Linked DNA regions of Thermocoleostomius sinensis A174. The protein of the gene in region 1 interacts with the protein of each later gene in a pairwise test. Links are inferred from orthologs where the notes say so. Each region holds a gene or a part of one and is shown on either strand. Other genes may lie near its edges. The genes, in order: dnaB and dnaA.

Region 1 (7,946 bases):
AAATGGGCAAACCTTTGAAGTCGAATTCATTCGCTCAGATGGCAAAACCACTGCTCTCTTGACCCTTGACCTCACCGATATTCAAAAAGTTAGATTAGAAACTCCCCCAGAAACTTAATTCATGACCAATCAACCTAAACCCAAACCCACAGTTCAAATGAATTTCAACGCCCCCGTCAATGCCGCCGCTGGCAACGTTGAGGGTGATATGAACATCTACGCTCAGGAACAAGACCTTGCCGAAGCCGCCGCCAAAATTCAGCAACTCCTTGCCCAACTCGCCCAAACCTACCCCAGCCCCACCGAACGCCAGATCGAAGCCGTCAAACGGGAAGCCAACCGCAACCCCCAATTCCGCGATCGTCTCCTGCAAGCCACCAAAGCCGGAGGGGTAGAAGCCATCAAACAAATTTTGGATTACATCTTCAAAAATCCTGTTGCCAGCGTCGTTGCCGAAGCCGTCAAAGCCTTTGTGGAAGCAGGATAACGAGAGGCATCTCTACACCGATCGTGCCAGTAGACTCCTTCAAAGGTTAATCGTATCTGAACAACTGACTTAAGAATCTAAAACATTCTGCCACTAACCCGAAAAACTGAACGGCTGGCACGCTACAATACACAGCACAACTCAGTTTATAGTATTTTTGTACCAATTTCTTTCTATTCGTTTCTCGCCACTCTAATCCTCAACCCTTAAACCTTTTATGGTGCAAGAACTTAACTTTCAGGGATATAACGATCGCCTGCCACCTCAAAATGTGGATGCAGAAGAAGCCATTTTGGGAGGCATTCTGTTAGATCCAGAGGCGATCGGGCGAGTGATGGAGATTTTGCGCCCGGAAGCGTTTTATATTAGTGCGCATCAGGAAATTTATCGAGCGGCTTTAACCCTGCAAACTCAAGGTCGCCCCACCGATCTGATGAGTGTCACCAGTTGGCTGCATGATCATGGCTTGCTGGATAAAGTGGGTGGACAAGGGCGCTTGGCAGACTTGGTCGATCGCACCATTAGCGCTGTCAATATTGACCAGTATGCGCAGTTAGTTACAGAGAAATATCTGCGGCGTCGGCTGATCCATGTGGGTACGGATGTCGCACAACTAGCCTACGATAATACGGCTTCTCTGGAAAAAATTCTGGATCAGGCTGAGCAGAAAATCTTCAACATTACCCAAGTACGAACCGGGCCAGGACTGATGGCCACAGCAGATATTCTGACCCAGACATTTTCGGATATTGAGCAGCGCCATTTGGGACTGGTGACGCCAGGAATTGCCTGCGGCTTTTATGACCTGGATGCAATGACGCAAGGGTTTCAGCGATCGGATTTAATTATTGCCGCTGGCCGCCCCGCAATGGGAAAAACTAGCCTTGTTCTCAATATTGCTCGCAACATTGCGGCCTTTCAAAAACTGCCGATCGCCATTTTCAGCCTAGAAATGTCGAAAGAACAGTTAGTGTATCGCCTGCTAGCCAGTGAATCGCGGATTGAAAGCGGTCGCCTGCGCTCGGGGCGGATTAGCCCGCATGAATGGGAAGCCTTGGGATCGGCGATCGATTTTATGTCGCGCTTGCCGATCTTCATCGACGATACGCCAAATATTTCGGTGATGGAAATGCGATCGAAGGCACGGCGCTTACAAGCAGAGAACGGTGGCGTGTTGGGGTTGGTGTTGATTGATTACTTGCAACTTATGGAAGGCGGCGGCGACAATCGCGTACAAGAACTCTCGAAAATTACACGATCGCTGAAAGGATTAGCCCGTGAATTGAGCGTTCCGGTCATTGCCCTGTCGCAACTGAGCCGAGGAGTGGAATCACGCACCAACAAACGCCCCATGATGTCGGATTTACGCGAAAGTGGTTCGATCGAACAAGACGCCGATTTGATCATGATGTTGTACCGCGAGGACTATTACGACCCCGACACCCCCGATCGCGGCTTAGCCGAAGTAATCATTGCTAAGCACCGTAATGGCCCGGTAGGAACGGTGAAATTATTGTTCGATCCACAATTTACGCAGTTTCGTAATCTAGCCGCTCCAGGACAGTAGATTTACCGGCGTTGCTGATCGGATGGATGAATCTCGTCAGGGCGTTTTGCGAATCGTCTTGACAGTTGGGAGCAAGGTTGGCAAATCATACCTGAATTCAGCAACGCCGATTTACCTAGCAACTCTTGGATTATATAGAGTAGTTGCCTACCCTACAGAGAATTTGAATCAGCGCTTAATAGAGCCGACTTAACACATAGTCTGCTAACTCAATCAAGGCTTGCCGACAGTCAGACGGCGGTAAATCGGTCAGGCTCTGCACGGCTTGTTGCGCATGATGGGAAGCCAATTGCCGCGATCGATTAATTCCCTGGCTATCTTCAACCAACGCAAGGGCTTGCTCGAGATCTCCCGCTTGGGCAAATTCCCGTTCAATCAACGTTTCCAGATATGGCTTTTCTTCTAGTGCATACAGCACCGGGGCGGTGAGATTGCCGCTTTTCAAATCAGACCCGGCTGGTTTCCCGAGTGAGTCGCTCGATCCGGTGAAGTCGAGAATATCATCGACAATTTGAAAGGCTAAGCCGATATGACGCCCATAGTCATACAGCTTGATTGCCATCTCTGGTGAAACACCGCTCAATACCCCCGCCGCTTTGGAGCTATTAGCCATCAGTGAGGCCGTTTTATAGTAGGTTTTCTCTAAATAGGCGTCGATCGACAACTGAGTATCATAGCGATTTAACCCCTGCTGGATCTCGCCCTCGGCATAGTCTTTGATGACTTCCGAGAGCAGCTTCACCACCGTTAAATTGTCCAAATTAGCCAGATACCAAGACGCTTGAGCAAACAGGAAATCCCCTGCTAAAACCGCAACGCGATTGCCAAAGCTGGTATGAACCGTGGGAACGCCGCGCCGCAACTCCGATTCATCAATAATGTCATCATGCACCAAACTAGCTGTGTGGATCATCTCTGTCAGTTCTGCTAACCGACGATGCTTTGGTGTAATATCTTGGTTTGGCATGGTCGCTCGCGAGATTAGCAGGACGATCGCGGGCCTCAGCCGTTTTCCTCCCGCTCCAAATAAATGCTCGGCAGCGGCATAGAGTATGGGGTGACGAGCACCAACTAACTGCTTGAGGTTCTCTGTGAGTAGACGCAAATCTGCTTCAATCGAGGAGAAGAGCGAGGTGGCTGAGGTCATGGATAAGCTGACTCTGGCGTTAAGTTACGAAATTTTACATAATCTTACACTTATTCTAAGCTAACGCTCCGACATCAGGCGCATGTCTTCCTCGGAGTTTTTAAATAGCTGCAACGAGCGATCGGTCAAAAACACCGTTTTCTGCCCTTCAGCAAGAGTTTTATACGAAATTAGTCGGTTCAAAAAATCTTAGTCTGTTTCCGCCTCATCTTAGTTTTTAGTGAACAAGAATTGAATAATTACCGATCGATCAATCCGATCGATCAATCTGTCACCCTGATTTTCTAGCCCGCTTTGGCATACTGTTATCTTTTATACAAAAAACAAAACGTTAGACGGCTTCTATCCCTCAGTAAGGTTTAGAAACGGTGAGAATTGATTTATCCTTCAATCGCAGCAGGGCGCGAATCTAGCGATTTATACTTATCTAATATTGACGACTAAAAAAACCTGCAAAAAGTACGGAAATACCCCCTCGAAGCAGGAATCAATGTGTTAGTCTATAACTAAGGATTTCAAAATTTCATACATTCAGCGCGGGTAGAGCAGTAAGGTCTTGAGGTGCTGATGCGACGGTATGAGAGCGAGACACTTCTCAGTTTGAGAGGCTTATCCGTTCTCTGTTGGCTGAGCAAGCTTTGATTGCGATCGAAGCTTGGGTTGGGTATTGGTGTTCCTGACATCGCCACAACTCTGTAGAGGCTCAGTGTCAGTTGCCTCAGGCTAAGGTGCTGGGAGCTTTGTCGTTCAGGCATCCATTTAGTTTGTCTGTGTTTCTGCCTACGGTTCTGTGCGTGCATTGTTGTGTGAGTTTTGAAACTCCACTGCATTCTGCTACCTAGCCCTCTTATCTTCTGCTTGGATCTGCACTATGGCTTACGACCCCATTCCTTTTATCATTCCTATTCTGGCGACTGGATATGTGCTGGCAGTGTATCTCCTTCTACGATTAGCTCAACGATCGTCAAGAATTTGACTTGATCTACCTTCCTGTTAAAGATTCAGTCAATACTCATAACACAGCAAGTGAAATTGTAGGAATATTCTTTGAATGAATTATTCGATGAATTAGACTATGATTCGCTTGCTGTTTTTGGCCAAGCATCTGTCACCGCACAACCTGGGATAAGTCGGTAATATTAACCTGTTCTACACTGGGAACACAACCTAGCCACTGCACCGATAATTGAGCAAATGTAGTAGCGCATCCACTGACATAAAACTGAGTTGGTAAGGCGGCACGAGTATTGCGTAGTCCCAATAGTTCCAATTCTTGAGCGGCGGCTTGAATCACATGCACCGCCGGATCTAGCAACCGTACCGATCGCGGTAGGATCGATCGAATCACCGGAGCTAGATGGGGGTAGTGGGTACAGCCATAGATCAGAGTATCAATTTGCTGTTCTAGTAAGGGCTGCAAGTACTCCTTGGCGACTCGGTAGGTATAGGGATCATGAATGCGATTATTTTCAACTAGCGGTACAAACTCTGGACAGCCAACCTGCCAAACATTTACCGCCGGATTAATTTCCAAAATGGCCTGGCGAAAGGCGTTGCTTTTGGCGGTGGCCGGGGTGGCAATCACCCCAATGCGCTTGCCCTGCTGTACGGCGGCTCGGGCTCCTGGCAAAATGACGCCCAAGATGGGAATCGGGAACTCCGATCGTACGGTCTCTAGGGCCAGAGCCGATCCGGTGTGACAGGCCATAATCACCATCTTGACGCCCTGTTGTAGCATCCAATTTAAGATTTCGCGGACGAACTGTAGAATTTCTGCCTGTGATCGAATGCCATAGGGAAGGCGGGCCGTATCGCCAAAGTAAAGGATCGATTCGTTGGGCAGTTGACGGTAGACCTCTCTTAGCACGGTGAGTCCACCCACGCCGCTGTCAAAAATTCCAATTCTGGCTCGTTGTCGTTCAGTAGAAGCAACGATGGGAAATTGAACATTGGCATTGTGGCGAGCATGATTCATCCCCCCAGGGACAACTGTAGGCTCAACAACCTGAGACAACGACATGGACTGTGGACTTTCAGGTGAAGAATGGTTAGAGACTGGAATCTGCATCAGCAAAAGCTCGAAACACGTAAGAGCAGTAGGGAACTCGGTTGGCAAAATTATAGGCGCTGCTTTCGTTTGTCCAAAGTACCCAGAGGACAGCTAAACGATCGCCCACTCTGGCTGAAGAATAAACCCTCTGGAGAAGACAGCAGCCGTTGGTCAAACTCATTGACAGTAGAACCATGCGCTGGTGACACATAGAACCGTTGCTGAATCTTACTCTACCTATAGAGCATATTCATGAGCGATGAGTCTAGCACAAACTTTCTCAAGGAAACCATAATCGCGGAATCAGTTAGTGCAAATGATGAGTTTTGCCTTTCCCCTGCCCAAGCATGTCATTTCTTAATCTTGGCAACATGGGACTAGTCTGACTCTTGCAGCGTTTCCATGCCTTCAGGTGCTTCCTGGAAAACCAAGCGTAGCAGTGGTGGAGCCAAGAACGTGGTCAAAATTACCATCACGATAATGGCGGCGTTAAGCGACTCGGATAGAACCCCCGTTGCGGCTCCGACTCCGGCAAACACCAAGCCCACTTCACCTCGTGGAATCATGCCAATGCCGATCGCCAATCGATTCACCTTCTCTTGTCCGAAGACCGCTAACCCAGTGACCACTTTACCGATGATGGCCACCATCACCAAAAAGGTGGCGATAATTAATCCTTCGCGATTGGCCGGATTAAATGGATTTAATACACTGACATCGGTTTGTGCACCCACTACCACAAAGAAGATGGGGACTAACATGTCGGCAATGGGAATCACCTGTTCTTCGATTTCCTTGCGCTTATCTGTTTCTGCCAACACCAGCCCTGCGGCAAAGGCTCCTAAAATGGCTTCCAGTTGAATCGCGGCTCCAATGTAGGCCAGTACAAAGGCAAAAATTAGCGCCGGTAAAATTAACTGACCTCGAGTTTTTAGGCGATCGACCAGTGCCACAAAATAGGGGCTGAGGAATCGTCCAATTAAAATAGAACCCACCAAAAATACCGTAGCGCCCACAATCAGAAAAATCACATTGGCGATGACAATTTCTCCGGTTTTAGCCAAGCTCGATACAACAGCCAAAACAATAATCCCCAGGACATCATCTAATACCGCTGCGCCGATGATAATTTGTCCTTCCCGGGAAGTTAAACGCTGAATTTCGGAGAGTACCTTGGCTGTAATTCCGATACTGGTTGCTGTCAGCGCGGCTCCTGCAAAAATGGCTGGTACGGCTGGTACGCCAAATAGAGCAATTAGCCCCGTTGTGCCTAACGCAAACGGAACAACCACTCCCACGATCGCCACGGCCGCTGCCTGTGGACCTACTCGAATCAGTTCTCCAAGATCAGACTCTAATCCAATTTCAAATAGCAGGATAATGACGCCAATTTCGGAGAGGACTGAAATCACTTCATGAATTGAATCGGCAACATGGGGCGTGACTTCAGGAACTAGTCCTGCTGTTGTTTGCAGAAAACTCAGAATCATTGAATGGGCTTCTCCGCCTTCTGCTGGAAAAACCAGTAAATTCAAGGCAGAAATTCCAACCACTACCCCTCCAATTAGTTCACCTAACACAGGAGGAAGGTTAATGCGAGCACACAGTTCTCCGATTAGCTTGGAGGATAAGTAGATGACTACTAAACTGAGTAATACACCTGCCAGAATAGTTGGCCCAGCTTGAGCTTCGGCCGCAGCCAGCAAAGGAATTGGAAAAGCAATAGGAAAGATAGGCATTGTTGAAATTGTGGAAATCAACGAGGTTGTTCCAGGGGTGAGGTCAACCATGTATCGTGTTTTTAACGAAAGCTATCCTGTCTAATGTACAGGTTTCTTTACACAATGAGGAGTAGTTTAAGCGTTAAACGAGAGAATTTTGGAGCAATTAACTACACAATTGTTAATCTTGAGAATTTTCAATGATCAAACTGCCGAATGATGATTTTGATGATTTCAACGCCTAATTTCAATCATCAAGGAGGCTGATTGACCTATCTGTTGCGTCAATGCAGATAGGGAATAGAATAGAGGCACAACTAAAAAGTTGCAAAGTAAGGTTGCATTATTTTTCGTTTCGTTACATCTCATTGGCTTAATTGTTTTAGCTACGCTCACTCGCCGTATAACAAGGGTAAGCTGTTCCCTGCCAGGATTTCATGATACGCTCGACGGTTATGCATGGTGTCTTCATCCTCCATGCGGCTGCCTTAACAATTGCGATCGCGCTTGCTTTCAGTGGTGCTGACCATCGGTCTCGGTTCAGCTACCGGGCAAGGCTTGTCTTATTTTCGGCCGAGGTTCAAAGTTGGCTAGCTCCGCCGCGTCCCACTCGCTCTTCCCATCCTTCTCGCATGTCTGGTTGCCAATCTGGTTGCCAGCGATAGCGGTGAAGGTTTATTTTGCCATCGGGGCTAAATTCAATGCCTTCTTGTTCCAGGAGCGATCGCTGCAAATATTCTGTGCCATAGCGAAAGGGAGAGGTAGAGATTTCTCCTTTTGCATTAATGACTCGATGCCACGGAATATCGGGCGATTGCGGGTCTACTTTGTAGAGAGCATAGCCAACCAAACGCGCTTGTCTTGGTAGGTTGGCAAGTTCAGCGACTTGTCCATAGGTAGCCACTTTACCACTCGGAATTTGCCGTACTACAGCATAAATCAAGTTGTAGGTGGACATAGGCTGAGATAGGTTG
Region 2 (7,951 bases), 1.5 Mb from region 1 along the record:
GCGGCTGGGTTTCTCTCGTTGGGGGTGCAGTTTAATCCAGCCACCTACTACCAAAAATATGCTCGGGTTTCAGGAGACTACGATCGGGATTATCTAGATTTTCAAATTACTGGCGTCCAAGAACAAGCACTACAAGCTTTGCTGCAATATACCCAACAACAGCAAGTGCCAGTGGTATTCGTTAACTTGCCGATGACCGATGAATATCTAGATGCCACTCGCAGAGGATACGAGCAACAGTTTCAAGCGTACATGATCCGTCTAAGCTTACAGCAGCCAGGACTTTCCTTTCATGATCTCAGCGAAGCCTGGCTAACGAACTATGAGTATTTCTCCGACCCAAGCCATCTAAATCGCTATGGCGCTTATGCCGTTTCCCAGCGGCTGGCCCAAGATCCACGTATTGCCTGGCCACAGTCGGTCAATACAAATAAAGAACCGCTAGACTAGTGAGATTGGATCAAAACTTGGTTTGATCACCTGACTATACTTCTACGATTGCTCTAGCTTCACGACATGACAGATTTTGCTCAATTGTTAACAGAGCGCTCTGAGACGATTACCAATCAGTGGATTGAAGCCGTGAGTAGCGATCGGCAGATTCAATCGACTGAAAACCTTTCTCGAACTGCCATTCGCGATCACATTCCGCACGTACTCAAGGCCTTGGCCACTGTATTGTCTCACAAACAAGACAGCGACATCGCGACCATTGCTCAAGCGAGTCTACAGCACGGCACCTTGCGCGCCGAACAAGGATTTGATCCAGCCGAAATTACGCGAGAGTATCATCTTCTGCGCTCCACAATATTGAGTACCTTGCGAACGGACCTGCTACAGGGTACGCCAGAAGAACTGTTTCGAGCCATGTCGTTGATTAATGCAGTCGTTGATACGGCGATCGCCCAATGCTTCAAAAGCTACATGCAAGAGCGCTTGCGAGAACTAGAACAGCTTCAAAATCAACTAACCCTAACTAATCAAGAATTAAATCGGTTGATTCGAGCCAGTCAAGAAAATCTGGCTATGTTGGCCCATGAACTGAAAACGCCGCTGAACTCAATTATTGGCTACTCTGACTTATTTTTGCGGCAACAGCGCCAGTCAGAAATGCGAGATACAGTTGCCAGTTTAGAGCACATCGAGCGAGTGTTGCGGAACGGTCGTAAACTGTTGCGTTTAATTAACGATGTGCTGGAACTGTCTCGCTGCGATGCAGGTAGGATGACGCTGCAACTTGCTGAGACAGATGTAGATGCAATCATTGCATCTGTCCTGGAAACTGTGCATCCCCTAGCTGATTCGCGTGGGTTAGAGCTTGTGATGGACTGCAACTTGGCACCCAAACAAGTGACTGTTGATTCGCTGCGACTACAACAAATTCTCACCAACCTAGTGAGCAACGCGATTCGCTACACTGTTACAGGTAGCGTAACTATCTATGCTCGCTCGATTGGCTCTAGTGAGTGGGAAGTTTCGGTAACAGACACAGGTATTGGCATTCCTCCTGATGATCAAACTCGCATCTTTGATCCATTCGTACAACTGCGTTCTTCAGAATCTCTGGTTGCATCAGACGGCACAGGATTGGGCTTGGCGATCGTTGCTCGGTTGGTGAACCTAATGCAAGGTAGGATTAGCCTAACATCTCAAGTTGGCATTGGCACCACGGTCACTGTTGTCTTACCCATTGAAGTACGGCAACCAGAAGACGCAACTGCCTCAACGGTATAGTAATACCTGAAGTTAAGATTGTGACTACTTGCTCTATATCCGCGCTCTGTGTCCACAAATTGAGGAAAAATCCTCGCCCATGTTGATAGAGGGATTGAGGGTGAGGGTTGCTGATCTGGAATTAGACAGTCCCAGGTCAAGTCCTGTCATCAGCTTTCAGACACTAATGTTCGTATTAATGTGAAGGCTCTAGATTCCGTTTTTTGTTATCAAAATTTTTGTTGTCAAAGTATATACCCTCAGCTAGAGACTAGCTGAGGGCAGCTTTCGATATAGAGTTTGGGCTATAGGGGGTTCAATGTATTACTACTTACTTTATCTGTATTTTGCTTCTATTCCATCAAGAAATCATGAAGCAAGCTAGAAAAAGAGTAAAATCTACCACAAGATGGATGGACTACAATCGATTTTCTCCCTATAGCGTCTTAAAAAGATTGTAACCACAGCAATTGAATGCTCCCTACATCCCCGCTTTGACTGGGACGTTTGCCGTGCAATAGATTCGTTCAACCACTTGAGCCAAGCGCTGCATAGCCGTAGCAAGCTCCTCATCCGTGGCAGTGAGGCTAATGCGCAAGCACTGACGAGTGTGGTCCCAGTCCTCCTGCAATCCGGGGAAAAAAGCACTACCCGGAACCGGAATTACCCCGACTTGCTTCAAACTCTGATACAACTCCCAGTCAGTAATGGGCAACTCGTCTAGCCACAGCCAAGCAAAAATTGCGCCTTCGCCCCGGTGGAGATACCAGGGTAAATCTGTGGGCATGGCAGCCTCCAGAGCGGTTTCCAGAACGGTGAACTTAGCTTGGTAATAAAGGCGAATCACTTGCGTGGAAATGTCCGCTAACGCACCCGATCGAATAGCTCGAGCGGCGATCGCTTGTCCATAGCGGGACGAGTGAATGCACAGATTGGTCTGAAAAGCCTCCAGCACTTGAATGATTCGTTCATCGCCAATGGCAATTCCTAAGCGTTCACCGGGCAATCCCGCTTTCGATAAGCTCATGCAATGGACGATATTGCTGCCAAACACGGGCGTCATTGGGGTAAAATTGAGGGCTGGGAACGGCGGAGCGTAGGCTGAATCCACTAGCACGGGTACGTTGTAGCGATTAGACAGCGCGGTGATTTGCTTCACCTCTTCATCTGATACCACATTTCCCGTGGGATTGCAGGGACGAGAAAACAGCACAAATCCAGTCGATTCATTCACCTCCAACTGGCTGAAGTCGGGACGATACTTAAAACGGTGTTGAGTTTCATTGCGATCGATCGTTGGTTTATAGGCTTTCAGTGCTTCAGCAATCAGGGTTACGCCGCCATAGCCTGTATAGTCGGGGCTGAGAGGCAAAACAATTTGCTTCAACCTGCCTTCTGCGGTGTAGCCTCCCAGCGCATTGGCTGCAAAAAAGTAAAGCGCTTGGCTGCCGGCTGTAATCAGCACATTGCGATCGGTTAGATTCAAACCATAGCGCTGATTAAAATCGGCTGCCACGGCTGCAATCAACGGCTGATAACCCTGACTCGACCCATAGCGACACACCACTTCGCCGTATTCAGGGCTGGCCAATAACTCTGCTGTACACTCTCGCCACAGTCGCTCTACTTCCGGCAAAATTACCGGATTGCCCGCACTCAAATTAATGAAATCCTGCCCGTGACCAGATCGGAGCGTTTCAATGATGTCCTTCATGATCGCCCGCACTCCAGTTAGGTGGGTCATGCGATCGCCAAATTGAGTTAGAGCCGGGTTCATAGGAGGGTTGAGGGTTGAGAATTAAGAGTTGAGGGATGGGCCATCATGCCATGAAAAAAGCATAGAGGATAAACGGGAAAATGTAGGGAACTATTATCTACGGGTTATTTACGGGGGTGTTTTTGGGCTTGGCTAGAAACGCTGATTCGATCGCTTAACTGGCGCAAATTTCTAGCTAGGTCAGGATCGGTCTCCTTCTGTTGCGAAATTTTCTCGCAGCTATACATTACCGTAGTGTGATCCTTACCGCCAAAAACTTCACCAATTTTGGGCAAACTTAAATCTGTATGTTGCCGCATGAGATACATCCCGATCTGCCGTGCCACGCTGATTTCGCGCCGCCGAGAACTGCCCTTGAGGTCTTCGATTGACACACCATAGACTTCAGTGATCGCCTTGAGTACCGTATCAGGAGAAGCCTCTACCTGATCGCTAGGAGGATTCAAGACGGGGGCAATATTTTCTACCGTCATGGGTAGACCCGAAATTGAGGTATAGGCCACAGCGCGAATCAGGGCCCCTTCTAGCTCACGGATATTCGAGGTGTAACCATTGGCAATATATTCAATCACCTCGCGCGGCAGGCGCATATTCTCGTATTCGGCTTTCTTTTGCAAAATGGCCATTCGGGTTTCCAAGTCCGGTGGCTGAATATCGGCAATCAACCCCATCGAGAAGCGAGAGCAAAGCCGTTCTTGTAAGCGAGGAATGTGATTTGGAGGACGATCGGACGCCAGCACTACCTGTTTTCCTGCTTCATGTAACGTATTGAACGTGTGGAAAAATTCTTCCTGTGTATACTCCTTTCCTTCAATGAACTGAATATCGTCCACTAGTAGTACATCCACCGCGCGGTAATGTTCCCGAAAGCTCTGCATACTGTCTTTGCGAATGGCTGAAATCAGATCATTGGTGAACTGCTCAGTCGAGACGTAAAAGATCTTGGAATTGGCGTCAATTTCTAAGCGATAGTGCCCGATCGCCTGCATCAGATGAGTTTTGCCCAACCCCACTCCGCCACAGAGAAACAAAGGATTGAATTCACGTCCGGGTGATTCGGCTACGGCCAACGAAGCAGCATGGGCCATGCGGTTATTTGCCCCTACCACGAACCGTGAAAACACATATTTGGGATTCAGTTCCGTCTGTCTCAGCTTTTGCAGACTCGCTTGACCTACAGGTGGCACTTCCGCAGGCAATGGCCACAGCATCTCATTGCCCTCTGAGGAACCACCTACTTCGGTTTCTGGTTTCACCGTAATTTGAATTTCTACAGCATGACCCAGAATCTCCTGCGTGACCTCGGCGATCGTTTTGACATAGTACTTTTGCAGCCAGTTACGGGCAAATGGATTGGGGGTGCAAATGACGAGACAATGGTCGTCTAAGCGCTCAGCAGCGGCCGGTTTAATCCAGGTTTCGAAGGTAGGACGACTCAGTTGAAGCTCTAACCGCTCCAACACCTGATTCCAGAGATTTTCCAGGGTCATGTCCACTACTCACCTCGATCCCGAATTGTCACAGGGTAGACTCAACTTACAACTAGTAACCAGCCCAACAAGGAAACCGCTAGGGATAGCGGCGAGATCAAGCGGTGGTCAACGCAAGATGAATGTGCTGAACGTTGCTTTTTCTTAACACCGTCGATTTCTCAGCCATTTACTTCTAAGAACTGGCCAAGAAGTTTACTCTAGATGTTGCGTATAGAATGCCATATAAATTTCAATCTGGTTATTTTCTCCGAACAAAGTAATTGGAGAAATATTAAATGAAAGGTTAAGTACTGAAGGACAAAGGATAGAGGGGAAATCAAGAGACAAAACTTCGAGGCTAGACAGGCAGTTCCAGCCGTTGTTTCCGTTAGCCGTTAGCTCTGACTAGCCTTCATCCGTTAGCCCTTGCCCTCAGCCCTAATCTACTCGTTCAAGTTGCCACAGAATCTGGTTGCCTTCTCGACGCACCCGCGAGACAACCCAATTTCGCCAAACCCAGTTATCACCACGACTGGTAACAGCGCTGGCATTGACATCCATTAAATCGGCCAGTTCGGAACTGGTAATGAGGTATCCTTGGCGAGCAATTTCGTCTGCCATGTGCAGGGTTTCCACCAAATTTCGGAGTTGCGTTACCCTGACTTCGCGTGGCAAATCTGATGCGTCAGCGATGGAAGAAGCGGTGGAGTCTATCATGGCTGAACTAGAGGCGATGAGTGCATGGCGATCGTGATTACCTTCGTCAGAGGATTGTATCGCCTTCGACTGAATTCCGTCAGTGGCGTGGGTATCTTTTTCTAGAACTGATTCTGAACCGGAAGTGTTTGGCATGGAAGCAGACCCCGCTGTCACCCAATGGAGGTGCTGATGCAAGGCTGGAGTTTGCCCAAGTGCAAAAGCGCGGGCAATTGCATCACAGCGATCGTTACCTACGTCTCCGGAGTGCCCTCTGACATATTCCCAGGTTGGAACAATGCCACTAGCACGTAGTTGATTCATCAAACTATCCAGGGTTTGCCAAAGGTCTTGGTTAAGAACGGGTTTACCAGTCGAAGTCTTCCAAGCCTTGCTTTTCCAGTTTTTTATCCACTGGGTGACGCCATTTTTGACGTATTCGCTGTCGGTATAGAGGGTAACAGGTTCTGTCTGATTCGCCTGGCAGAGAAATTCAAGGGCGGCGATCGCCGCTTGCATCTCCATACGGTTATTAGTGGTTTGATGGGCGGCTCCTCCAAGTTCGTGAATCGAGCCATCCCTGAAATAAACAACCGTTCCCCAGCCGCCGGGTCCGGGATTGCCAGAACACGCGCCATCGGTATAGATTTTGTGGATTGAGCGATTCGTCATGCAATTATGTTCACTGAGTTACGTTCGTTTGAACCTCCTGAACTATTAACTATGGCTTAAAGTTGGCAAAGATCACTAGCTGATTGACTGACCCAACTGGATTCCCCTCACCCTCAATCCCTCTTTCATAGCCGGAGAATGATATTGAAACCCCCTCCATCATTTCGATTCCCCTGTTCCCCGATGGGAGCAGGAGTTGGGGGATGAGGGGGGACAGAGTTAGGTCCAGTACAAAATTTGTGCTTGAGGGAAGCGCCGATCGATCTCGCGCTCAAAGAATTGACGTAGCGCTTTCATCGTGCTGGAATCGTACACATACTTAATACCGCCGAACTTGTTGCGCTTAACACTGCGCTGGGTTTCGTCCATATCCAGCTTACTGTTGGGATACCACTGGTTTAGCACGTCCTTAGAACCGGGCGTAAAGCGATGAGAAATCAACTCCACGGTTAAGTCACAATCAAAGTCGATTGCCTGACTCACCTCATCTAGCAATTCCGTGTAGTGGGTTTGCCAATGTTCGATCGCCATAATGGGTGCGATTACAAGTCCGATCGGATAGCCACCTCCTCCTTGCTGACGGGGCAACCCCAGCTTTCGTAAGGCTTGTAGGCGCTGGGGAACAGAGGCAGTGCCGCCTTCTAGTTGCTTAGAGATAACCGCAGCATTGACGCTAACTCGGCAGCGCGTGTGTCCATTGTGCGGCAAGTCTAATAATTCATCTACCTGATCAAACTTGGAGACCCAACGCAAGTAACCCTCTTTGCGAGTTCCGAAATAGCGAACACACTCAGCCAAACTGCCGGTCAGATGCTCAATACCCAATGGATCAGTGTAGCAACTGACTTCAAATGAGGTGGGCTGTCCCGATCGCTCATAGTTTGCTAAGTTTGCCAACGTCTGTGGTAGATTGGCAAACACCCGAATGACAGGTGGGCCTTGCAAGCTACCTGCTAAATAACAGTATTGACAGTGGGCTGGGCAACCTTCCGCCACATGAAACTGCCAATCTGCCGAAGGGGGAATGGGGCTAAGTTTGAAACTGCTCGGAGGAGCCGTCACGACTGCCAACGTGCGCTTGGAAATCCTGTAAGTCTCACGTTCAGTTTCGCCACGTAGCCCCGTCAAACGATTGCGCGGCAACTCTTCAATCGGCAAATTCAATGATCGCACTCGCGACAAGATCTGTTGTCCCCACGGCTCATCGAGTGCGGCTGGCGTTACTACAACGCGCTCTGGCATCCACAACCGCGTTTTGCGAGTGTTAGCTTCTGTTACCCGATCACTTACGTGAGTATTCGGTTGTATTGGTAATGAAGAAGTCGTTTCAGATCTAGTTTGGGATTTAACTACTGAATCAGTTGTGGAGTCTGTTGAAAGGGTGGGTGGGGTAAACACAACATTCCGAACTCATGCTTCAGTTCTCATTGTGGCGTGAAGTTCGATCGCAAATAGTCCTTCTATAGAGCGGGTTCTACTCTATCATTAGTAGCGTTATTGCGATCGGGTAACCTCGGCTTTCGTGGGGCGGTTTTCATTATTTGTCTTATCTTGCCTGCTATGTACCTCATTTGTATGCTGCTCTATATTGCGACGTTCTTGATTGCAGCGTTCTTGTCAT

Evidence for each region.
Region 2: the proteins of dnaB (region 1) and dnaA interact in binary tests that used the Escherichia coli proteins (3 or more experiments, as listed by UniProt). The link is inferred for Thermocoleostomius sinensis A174 from one-to-one orthologs.

Annotation. Positions count from the first base shown.
Region 1 is NZ_CP113797.1:3,748,472-3,756,417, reverse strand. Bases 1-2,879 are described here. They hold dnaB (replicative DNA helicase), read left to right. Parts: upstream 1-704; coding sequence 705-2,054; downstream 2,055-2,879. Other genes in these bases: sds (solanesyl diphosphate synthase), read right to left, coding at 2,230-2,879; OXH18_RS16250 (hypothetical protein), read left to right, coding at 122-487; OXH18_RS16255 (DUF4926 domain-containing protein), read left to right, coding at 1-118. In the rest of the region: more of sds, read right to left, coding at 2,880-3,201; murI (glutamate racemase), read right to left, coding at 4,310-5,176; OXH18_RS16230 (hypothetical protein), read right to left, coding at 5,320-5,460; OXH18_RS16225 (cation:proton antiporter), read right to left, coding at 5,629-6,990; OXH18_RS16220 (MGMT family protein), read right to left, coding at 7,553-7,930. UniProt on the Escherichia coli protein: The main replicative DNA helicase, it participates in initiation and elongation during chromosome replication. Travels ahead of the DNA replisome, separating dsDNA into templates for DNA synthesis.
Region 2 is NZ_CP113797.1:2,274,404-2,282,354, forward strand. Bases 2,788-5,671 are described here. They hold dnaA (chromosomal replication initiator protein DnaA), read right to left. Parts: upstream 4,981-5,671; coding sequence 3,595-4,980; downstream 2,788-3,594. Other genes in these bases: OXH18_RS09895 (valine--pyruvate transaminase), read right to left, coding at 2,788-3,490; rnhA (ribonuclease HI), read right to left, coding at 5,401-5,671. Also shown: OXH18_RS09885 (hypothetical protein), read left to right, coding at 1-450; OXH18_RS09890 (sensor histidine kinase), read left to right, coding at 517-1,734; more of OXH18_RS09895, read right to left, coding at 2,195-2,787; more of rnhA, read right to left, coding at 5,672-6,330; OXH18_RS09910 (spore photoproduct lyase family protein), read right to left, coding at 6,550-7,572. UniProt on the Escherichia coli protein: Plays an essential in the initiation and regulation of chromosomal replication. Binds in an ATP-dependent fashion to the origin of replication (oriC) to initiate formation of the DNA replication initiation complex once per cell cycle.